2 linked regions of the Duganella zoogloeoides genome follow. The protein of the gene in region 1 interacts with the protein of each later gene in a pairwise test. Links are inferred from orthologs where the notes say so. Each region holds a gene or a part of one and is shown on either strand. Other genes may lie near its edges.

The links.
Region 2: the proteins of rfaD (region 1) and SR858_RS26700 interact in binary tests that used the Escherichia coli proteins (3 or more experiments, as listed by UniProt). The link is inferred for Duganella zoogloeoides from one-to-one orthologs.

What each region holds. Positions count from the first base shown.
Region 1 is NZ_CP140152.1:2,266,383-2,271,535, reverse strand. What follows is about bases 2,341-5,153. They hold rfaD (ADP-glyceromanno-heptose 6-epimerase), read right to left. Parts: upstream 4,340-5,153; coding sequence 3,341-4,339; downstream 2,341-3,340. Other genes in these bases: waaF (lipopolysaccharide heptosyltransferase II), read right to left, coding at 4,356-5,153; SR858_RS10065 (hypothetical protein), read left to right, coding at 3,080-3,337; SR858_RS10070 (PepSY domain-containing protein), read left to right, coding at 2,341-2,909. Also shown: SR858_RS10075 (TonB-dependent receptor), read left to right, coding at 1-1,242; more of SR858_RS10070, read left to right, coding at 1,245-2,340. UniProt on the Escherichia coli protein: Catalyzes the interconversion between ADP-D-glycero-beta-D-manno-heptose and ADP-L-glycero-beta-D-manno-heptose via an epimerization at carbon 6 of the heptose.
Region 2 is NZ_CP140152.1:6,081,704-6,085,652, forward strand. The notes cover bases 1-2,779. They hold SR858_RS26700 (enoyl-CoA hydratase/isomerase family protein), read right to left. Parts: upstream 1,900-2,779; coding sequence 1,102-1,899; downstream 1-1,101. Other genes in these bases: bioA (adenosylmethionine--8-amino-7-oxononanoate transaminase), read right to left, coding at 1-1,079; SR858_RS26705 (carboxyl transferase domain-containing protein), read right to left, coding at 1,909-2,779. In the rest of the region: more of SR858_RS26705, read right to left, coding at 2,780-3,531; SR858_RS26710 (YchJ family protein), read right to left, coding at 3,571-3,949. UniProt on the Escherichia coli protein: Converts o-succinylbenzoyl-CoA (OSB-CoA) to 1,4-dihydroxy-2-naphthoyl-CoA (DHNA-CoA).

The DNA.
Region 1 (5,153 bases):
GTGGACTACCAGGCTGCCGCCGGCGTGCGCGTGCGCAACGAGAGCTACTACATGACCAGCAAGCGCCACTGGCGCAACGCCGAGAGCTATACCCTCGACCCGACCGGCACGCTGATCAACCGCGACAGCTACCTGGAAATCCTGCACGACCAGCAGCAAGTGGGCAACCGCCTCGACGTCACGCTCGACGGCCAGGTCGCCGGCCTGAAAAACCGCTTCGTGGCGGGCGTGGAATGGAATCGCACCAGGCTGTTCCTGACCAACAATTCGCCATATACCGGCAGTTCGGTGATCGACCCGTACAACTTCGTGCCCGGCACGTTTGCCGGCGCCATCCCCAGCCGCACGCTGCCGCTGCGCCGCGCCGAGCTGGAATCGACCGCGGTCTTTGCCGAGAACGTGCTCGACCTGGCGCCGCACTGGAAACTGGTGGCCGGCCTGCGCCGCGACCGCATGGCGCTCGACAACCACGAACTGCGCACCGGCGTGCGCGCAGCAAAAGACTACACGCCGGTGACCGGCCGCGCCGGCCTGGTGTGGAATCTCGATCCCGCCGTGAGCCTCTACGCCCAGTACGGCACCGCCACCGATCCGCTCAGCGGCGCGCTGGCCTTGCCGAACGGCAGCCCCAGCTTCGACCTCACCCGTGGCAAGCAACTCGAATTCGGCGCCAAGGGCGGCATCGCCGCGCTGCGCGGCGAATGGAGCGCGGCCGTGTATAAAATCGAAAAGAACAACCTGCTCTCGCGCGACCCGGACAATCCAACCGTGGCATTGCAGATCGGCCAGCAGTCCTCGACCGGCATCGAACTGGCGTTCGCCGCCGAACCGGTGCGCGGCTGGACCATCGACGCCAATCTGGCCGCGCTGCGCGCCCGCTACGACGACTTCAACGAAGTGGTCGGCGGCGTGCCGATCTCGCGCGCCGGCAACACGCCCACCGGCGTTCCCGAGCGCACCGCCAACATCTGGACCGGCTACCGCTTCGTGCCGGGCTGGCAAGCGGCGATCGGCGCCCGCTACGTCGGCGAGCGTCAGGCCAATACCGCCAACACCGCCAACCTGCCCGCGTACACGGCGATTGACGCGTCGCTGGCATGGACTGCGTCGCCCAAGCTGGGCCTGACCCTGTCGGTCAAGAACCTGGCCGACCGCGACTACGCTTTGTCAGGCAGCGCCGGCGTGCGCTGGCTGCTGGCCGACCCGCGCTCGGTACAATTGACAGCCCGCACCACGTTCTGACCATGAAGCAGGCGCTGCTGTTCGTCCACAAGTGGCTGGGAGTGGCGCTGGCCTTGCTGTTCCTGGTGTGGTTTGCCAGTGGCATCGTGCTGTACTTCGTGCCGTTCCCGAGCCTGACACCAACTGAGCGGCTGGCCGGGTTGCCGCCGCTGGTGCTGGACCACCGAGCGGTCGAACCGCTGACTGGACTCCCGGCACCCGCGCTGGATGACCGACCTGCCGAACAACTGGCCGGGTTGCCGGCCACGGCGGTCGACAATCGCTGTTGCCTGACGGCGTCAGCGGCAGCCGCCCGCGCCGGCCTTCGCGCTGCCGAGGCCAGGCTGGGCATGCATGCGGATATGCCAGTCTGGCGCCTGCTGCGTACCGCACCCGATAAGCGCTGGATCGCAGTCGATGCCAGCACCGGCGCCCTGCTGCCCGACCTGAGCACGGCGCAGGCAATGGCCGTGGCGGAAGCCTTCAGCGGCCGCCGCGCGATTTACGCCGAAGCGCTGGAACGCGACCAGTGGACCGTGGCGCAAGGTTTCAATCCTTACCGGCCGCTGGTCCGGGTGGAGCTCGACGGCGACGATGGACTGGAGCTGTACGTTTCTCCCGGCGCGGCCGAAGTGGTCGGCGCAACCCGTCGCGCCGAACGCGCCTGGAACTGGGTCGGCGCAATTCCCCACTGGATCTATTTCACCGAACTGCGGCGCTGGCCCGAGCGCTGGCACAATGTCGTGGTGTGGCTGTCGCTGCCGGGCGTGCTGCTGGCTGCGACCGGATTGATCATCGGCGTGTGGCAACTATTCCTCAACCGTTCGCGCTGGATTCCGTACCGGGTTTTCTGGATGCGCTGGCACCATATCCTCGGGCTGGCCGTTGGCGTGGTCACGCTGACGTGGATTTTTTCGGGCCTGATGTCGATGAATCCGTTCAGCGTGTTCTCGCCACGCGGCGCCACGGCGGACGAACAGCGGCGCTGGTCGGGTCAGGAAGTGGCTGCACAATTGTCGCCGGCGGCAGCGTTGCGGCTGGCGGCGCCGCTACAGGTGCGCGAACTGGAAACGCTGCGCTTCGATGGTCAGGCGTGGTATCGGCTGAGGGGCGTGGATGGTTCGGTGCTCGTGCGTGCAGATGGTGTCGCTACTGTCGACAGCGTCGTTGCTGCCAGTCATAGCGTTGCGACCGATGGAGCCGCTGCTGCCGGCGGCATCACTGCGGCCGACGATGTCGATGAGACTGCGGCTACGGCCAGTGACGCTGCCGTCATCGCCGCCCTGCCCGCTGCCGACATCAGCGCCGCACTGGGACGCCTGCGCGCAGAAGCACCGGTAACACTGTCGCGCCTCACTGCTTATGACGAACTCTACTACGCGCGCGGCAACCAACCTGCCAACCGCCAGAACCGGCCGCTGCCCGTGTGGCGCGCGGCCTGGGCCGACGGCGTGGTGGTCTATGCCGATCCGGCCTCTGCCCGCATCGTGCTGCGCGCCGAACACTCCAACCGCTGGCAACGCCTGCTGTACAACGGCCTGCACAGCTTCGACTTCGCCCCGTTGCTGGCGCGGCCATGGCTGCGCGACAGCCTGGTCGTGTTGTTATCGTTGCTGGGGGTGGCGATGAGCGTGACCGCCTGCGTGGTGGCGTGGCGGGTATTCGTGCCGCGCAAGCGTCGCCGCTAAAACCGCATTTCTGCGGACTGGCGCGTGTGCCGCTTGACGTGGTAGGCGCACTCTTTTAGCATGGACATAGGCTGGAAGCACCATCATCATCCGGGCCGTCGACGCTGTCGCGAGTGCTACCCAGCTTGCAATAATCGAGACGCAAATGGAAGCGTAACATGGAGCAGCGCGTGACAAAACTCGAATTCGAGATGGAGGCCATCAAGCTCGACCTCGGCATCCTCAAGGCAACGGTCGCCACTAAAACCGACCTTGCCGAGGCCATCGCCAAGGTCAATGCAGACACCAGGTCGTCTATCGCCGAGGTCAAGGCCGAGACCAAGGCAGGGATCGCCGAAGCGAAGAACACCATCATCGTCTGGGTCGTCGGCAGCGTTTTCCTGGCGCAGTTGCTGCCCGGCTTGCTCAGGAAGCTGGGCCTGCAATAGTGATTATTTGTGGTTGGCCTTCAACCACGCAATGTACGCGGTCACCCCGGCACTCACATCATAAAACGGCTTGTCGTAGCCAATCGCGCGCAGCTTGGCGATGTTGGCCTGGGTGAAGCTCTGGTACTTGCCCTTGAGCTTGTCCGGGAACGCGACGTACTCCAGCAATTTCTGCTCGACGATGGCATCCAGTGCCAGGGCGCCGGCTTCGGGTTTCAGGTTGTTCACCACCGCCACCGCGATATCGTTGAACGGCTGCGCACGACCGGTGCCCAGGTTGAAGATGCCGCTCTTGTCCGGGTTGTCGAGGAAGAACAGGTTGACGCTGACCACGTCGTCGATATAGACGAAGTCGCGGGTCTGGGTGCCAGCCGCGTAGCCGTCGTACTCTCCGAATAATTTTACCTGGCCATCGGCCAGGAACTGGCGGTACTGGTGCAGCGGCACCGAGGCCATATTCCCCTTGTGGAATTCGCGCGGGCCATAGACATTGAAGTAGCGCAGGCCGACCACTTGTGCGCCACGGTCGCCATTGGTTTTCCAATAGTTGCGCACGTACTGGTCGAACAGGAATTTCGAGTAGCCGTACACATTCAACGGCCGCTCGCCCGAACGCTCTTCCGTAAAGCCTTCCTCGGCGCCATATACTGCTGCCGACGACGCGTAGATGAACGGGATTTTTTCCTTCTGGCAGAAGTGGAACAACGACACGCTGTAACGGAAGTTATTGCGCATCATGTACTCGCCGTCCATTTCCATGGTGTCGGAGCACGCGCCTTCGTGGAATACGGCCGAGAATTTGCCGGCGAATTCGCCGCGCTCGAGGCGCTCGATGAACTCTTCCTTGCCCATGTAATCGACCACCTCGGCATCGACGACATTGTGGAATTTCTCCGGGCGCTTCAAGTTATCGACCACGAAGGTCGCTTCGCCGCGCTGGCTCAGCGCGTGAACGATGTTACTACCAATAAAACCCGCACCGCCGGTCACCAAAATCATGATCTGTCCTGTTCTAAAATTAAAGGGCTGCCGGCCGCGCCGGCAGCATCGCGCGCAGCGGCGCCCATGCCAGGTCCACCGTGAGCTTGTGCATGCAAGCCTGGTGGCCCAGCGGACACACGCGCTGCTGGCACGGCGCGCACTCGAGATGCAGCCACAGTACCTTGGCGATATCCGACAACGGTGGAGTATGCCTCGGATCGGTCGGACCGTACAGCGCCACCACCGGCCGGTTCAAGGCGGCGGCTATGTGCATCAGGCCGGAATCGTTGGTCACCAGCGCCGCCGCGCTGCCGAGGATGGCGAGCGCATCGGATAACGACGTCACGCCGGCCAGGCTGCGCACGCCAGGGGCCGCGGCGACGATCTCGTCGCACACCTCTGCATCCTTGGCCGACCCCATCAGGACGATGGTGATCTCGGGCCGGGACTGCTGCAACAGCCGCGCCAGGCCTGCAAAATAGCCGCTGGGCCAGCGCTTGGCGGGACCGAACTCGGCGCCGGGCGCGAACGCCACGATGGTGGTGCCGGGTGCAATGCCCACCCGGCCCAGCGCGGCGGCCTTGTCCTCATCGCTGATGGTCAGCACCGGGAACGGTACGTTCTGCGGCGGGGTCTTCGAGACCGGCCCGGCCAGCGCCGCGTAAAACGGCAGCATCGGTCGCTTGTGCCTGGGATCGTCGTGGTGCATCACGTTGATCAGGCCGTAGCGCATCTCGCCCTTGTAGCCGATCCGCTTCGGGATCTTCGCCATCCACGGAATCAGGGCGAATTTCAGGGTATTGGGCAGGATATAGGCTTCGTCGTAGCCGCGTTC
Region 2 (3,949 bases), 3.8 Mb from region 1 along the record:
AGGGCGGCAGTCAGCCTGGCCGACTTGATGCGGTTGGCAGCCAGCACATCGTCTTCCTCGAAGATTTGCAGGGTAGCCAGGGCGGCGCGGCACGCCAGCGGGTTGCCGGTGTACGAGTGCGAATGCAAGAAGCCGCGCGTGACGTCATTGCTGTAAAACGCCTGGTAGATCTCGGCGCGCGTCATCACCAGCGACAGCGGCAAATAGCCGCCGCTGATGCCCTTGGACAGGCACACGAAGTCGGGCCACACGCCGGCCTGCTCGCAGGCGAAGAAGGTGCCGGTACGGCCGCAGCCGACGGCGATTTCGTCGAGGATCAGGTGCACCGAGTAGCGGTCGCACAGCGCGCGCACCAGTTGCAGGTACAGCGGGTCGTGCATGGCCATGCCGGTGGCGCATTGCACCAGCGGTTCGATGATGATGGCGGCGATTTTTTCCGATTTTTCCTGGAACAGGCGCTCGACATCGGCGGCGGCGCGGCGGGCCATATCTTCGGCGGTTTCGCCGTCGCGGGCCTGGCGCGTATCGGGCGACATCACGGTTTGCGAGGCGCGCAGCAGCGGACCGTAAGCGTCCTTGAACAGCGCGACATCGGTAACGGCCAGCGCGCCGATGGTTTCGCCGTGGTAGCTGCCCTTGAGGCAGACGAATTCCTGCTTGTCGGTTTTGCCGTGGTTGCGCCACGAGTGAAAACTCATCTTGAGGGCGATTTCCACGGCGGAGGCGCCGTCGCTGGCGTAAAAACTGTGGCCCAGCACACCGCCGGTCAATGCCGACAGTTTTTCCGACAGCTCGATCACCGGCTCGTGGGTAAAGCCGGCCAGCATCGCGTGTTCGAGCGTATCGAGTTGATCCTTCAATGCCGCGTTGATGCGCGGGTTGGCGTGGCCGAACAGGTTGACCCACCACGAGCTGATGGCGTCGAGGTAGCGGCGGCCTTCATGGTCGTACAGCCACGCCCCCTGGCCGCGCTTGACCGGGATCAGCGGCACGGTTTCGTGGTGCTGCATCTGGGTACACGGATGCCAGACGCTGCGCAGGCTGCGGGTAACCCATGCACTTTGATTATTCAATTCCAAAACTGCTCCATGACATTAATACCTAACTTATTACCTGACTTAGCCAGGTAGGCTTGCGTTTCTCGAGGAACGACGCCACGCCTTCGCGGCCCTGTTCCGAGGCGCGGATGGCGGCGATGCGCGCGGCGGTATCGTCTACCAGCGTGTCGTCCACCGGCCGTCCCGCCACGTCGCGCACCAGCGTCTTGGCCTGGCGCACGGCTGCCGGGCTGTTGGTCACCAGCGCCTTGACGATCTCCGCCACCCTGGCGTCGAGCGCAGCGCCGGCCACCACTTCGTGGGCGAAGCCGATGTGCAGCGCGGTGGCCGCCGTAAAGCGTTCGGCCGTCAAAAAGTACCGGCGCGATGCCTGCTCGCCCATGGCCTTGATCACGTACGGCGCGATGGTGGCCGGGATCAGGCCGAGTTTTACTTCGCTTAAACAGAACTGGGCTTCATCGACTGCCACGACGATGTCGCACGCGGCCACCAGGCCCATGCCGCCAGCGTAGCAGTCGCCCTGCACGCGCGCGACCACCGGCTGTGGGCACTCGTAGATGGTGCGCAGCATGGTGGCCAGTTGCAGCGCATCTGCGTGGTTTTCGGCGTGGGTGTAGCCCGCCATTTTTTTCATCCAGTTCAAATCGGCGCCGGCGCAAAAGGCCGGGCCGTTGGCGGCCAGGACGATGGCGCGCACCGACGCGTCGACGCCCAGCGCGCTGAAAGCCTGCGTCAGCTCTGCGATGGTCGCTTCGTTGAACGCATTGCGCACGTCGGGGCGATTGAGGGTGACGGTGGCCAAGTGGCCGGCGCGTTCGATGGTCAGGGTGTCGTAGGTCATGGCCGCTCCTTACATCCGGAAGAGTCCGAATTTGGTGTCTTCGATCGGCGCATTGAGCGCGGCGGACAGGCCCAGGCCCAGCACCGTGCGGGTATCGGCCGGATCGATCACGCCGTCGTCCCACAGGCGCGCGGTGGCGTAATACGGGTGGCCCTGCTCTTCGTACTGCTGCTTGATCGGCTGCTTGAACGCGGCTTCTTCGTCCGCCGACCAGGTGCCGCCCTTGCCCTCGATGCCGTCGCGCTTGACGGTGGCCAGCACGCTGGCCGCCTGGTCGCCGCCCATGACGGAGATCCGCGCATTGGGCCACATCCACATGAAGCGCGGCGAAAAGGCGCGGCCGCACATGCCGTAGTTGCCGGCGCCAAAACTGCCGCCGATGATGACGGTGAACTTGGGCACGGCAGCGGTGGCGACGGCCGTGACCATCTTGGCGCCGTGACGGGCGATGCCTTCGTTTTCGTACTTGCGGCCCACCATGAAGCCGGTGATATTTTGCAGGAACACCAGCGGGATCTTGCGCTGTGCGCACAGCTCGATGAAGTGCGCGCCCTTGACGGCGGACTCCGAGAACAGGATGCCATTGTTGGCGATGATGCCGACCTTCATGCCGAAGATGTGGGCGAAGCCGCACACCAGCGTGGCGCCGAAGCGCGCCTTGAATTCGTCGAACTCGCTGCCATCGACGATGCGGGCGATCACTTCGCGCACATCGAACGGCTTGCGGGTGTCCACCGGGATGACGCCATACAGTTCTTCGGCCGGGTACTTCGGCTCCACCACGGGGCGGATGGCGCCCTGCTGCGGCTTGATGCGATTGAGGTTGGAGACGATGGTGCGCGCCAGCGACAGCGCATGCAAATCGTTCTGCGCCAGGTGGTCGGCCACGCCGGACAGGCGCGTGTGGACATCGCCGCCGCCCAGGTCTTCGGCCGTGACCACTTCGCCGGTGGCGGCTTTCACCAGCGGCGGGCCGCCGAGGAAAATCGTGCCCTGCTCCTTGACGATGATCGACTCGTCGCTCATGGCCGGCACGTACGCGCCGCCGGCGGTGCACGACCCCATCACCACGGCGATTTGCGGGATACCCTTGGCCGACAGGTTGGCCTGGTTGTAAAAGATGCGGCCGAAGTGGTCGCGGTCGGGGAAGACGTCGTCCTGGTTGGGCAGGTTGGCGCCGCCCGAGTCGACCAGGTAAATGCAGGGCAGGTGGTTCTGGTCGGCGATTTCCTGCGCGCGCAGATGTTTTTTGACCGTGATCGGGTAGTACGTCCCGCCCTTGACGGTGGCGTCGTTACAGACGATCACGCATTCCTGGCCGGCCACGCGGCCGATGCCGGTAATGATGCCGGCGGCCGGCGCCGCATCGATGCCATTGCCATCCTGGTACATGCCGTAGGCGGCCATTTGCGACAGTTCGAGGAATGGCGTGCCCGGATCGAGCAGCATTTGCACGCGGTCGCGCGGCAGCAGCTTGCCGCGTGCGACGTGTTTTGCGCTGGCAGCGGCGCCGCCGCCCTGGGCGATGGCGGCCACCTTGGCGCGCAGGTCGTCCACCACCGCCTGCATGGCGGCGATATTGGTCTTGAAATCTTCGCTACGGGGATTGAGCTTGGTGTCGATCTGCGGCATGGTTTTCCTTTGCGCGTGGTCTCGCACGCGTCGTGTGGTTTATTGCGGAAAATGTCCGTCAACGTAAAACCAGCGCAGGGCGCCACCGATAGCGTCAGGTTCACGCACGAAGTTGCTGATCTCGTGCAGGCGCTCGGCGCGGCCGCCGACCTTGAACCGTGCCACGAACTCCACCGTGTCGCGGTCCCGGTCTGCTTGTTCGGCTGGTTCTGCTTTACGTTGACGTAAACGTAAAGCAGATTTTACCTCAAGTCCCAGCCACTGCAGTTTTTCCTCGGCACCAAACAAGGGCTCGACCGGCCGGGTACTGGCATGCCAGGTGGCCAGCAGGTACGGCTCGTTGCGCTGGCCATAGGCGGTATAGCGCGAGCGCATCAGCGCTTCGGCCGTGGGCGCGATGGCGGACCCGTCTATGTAC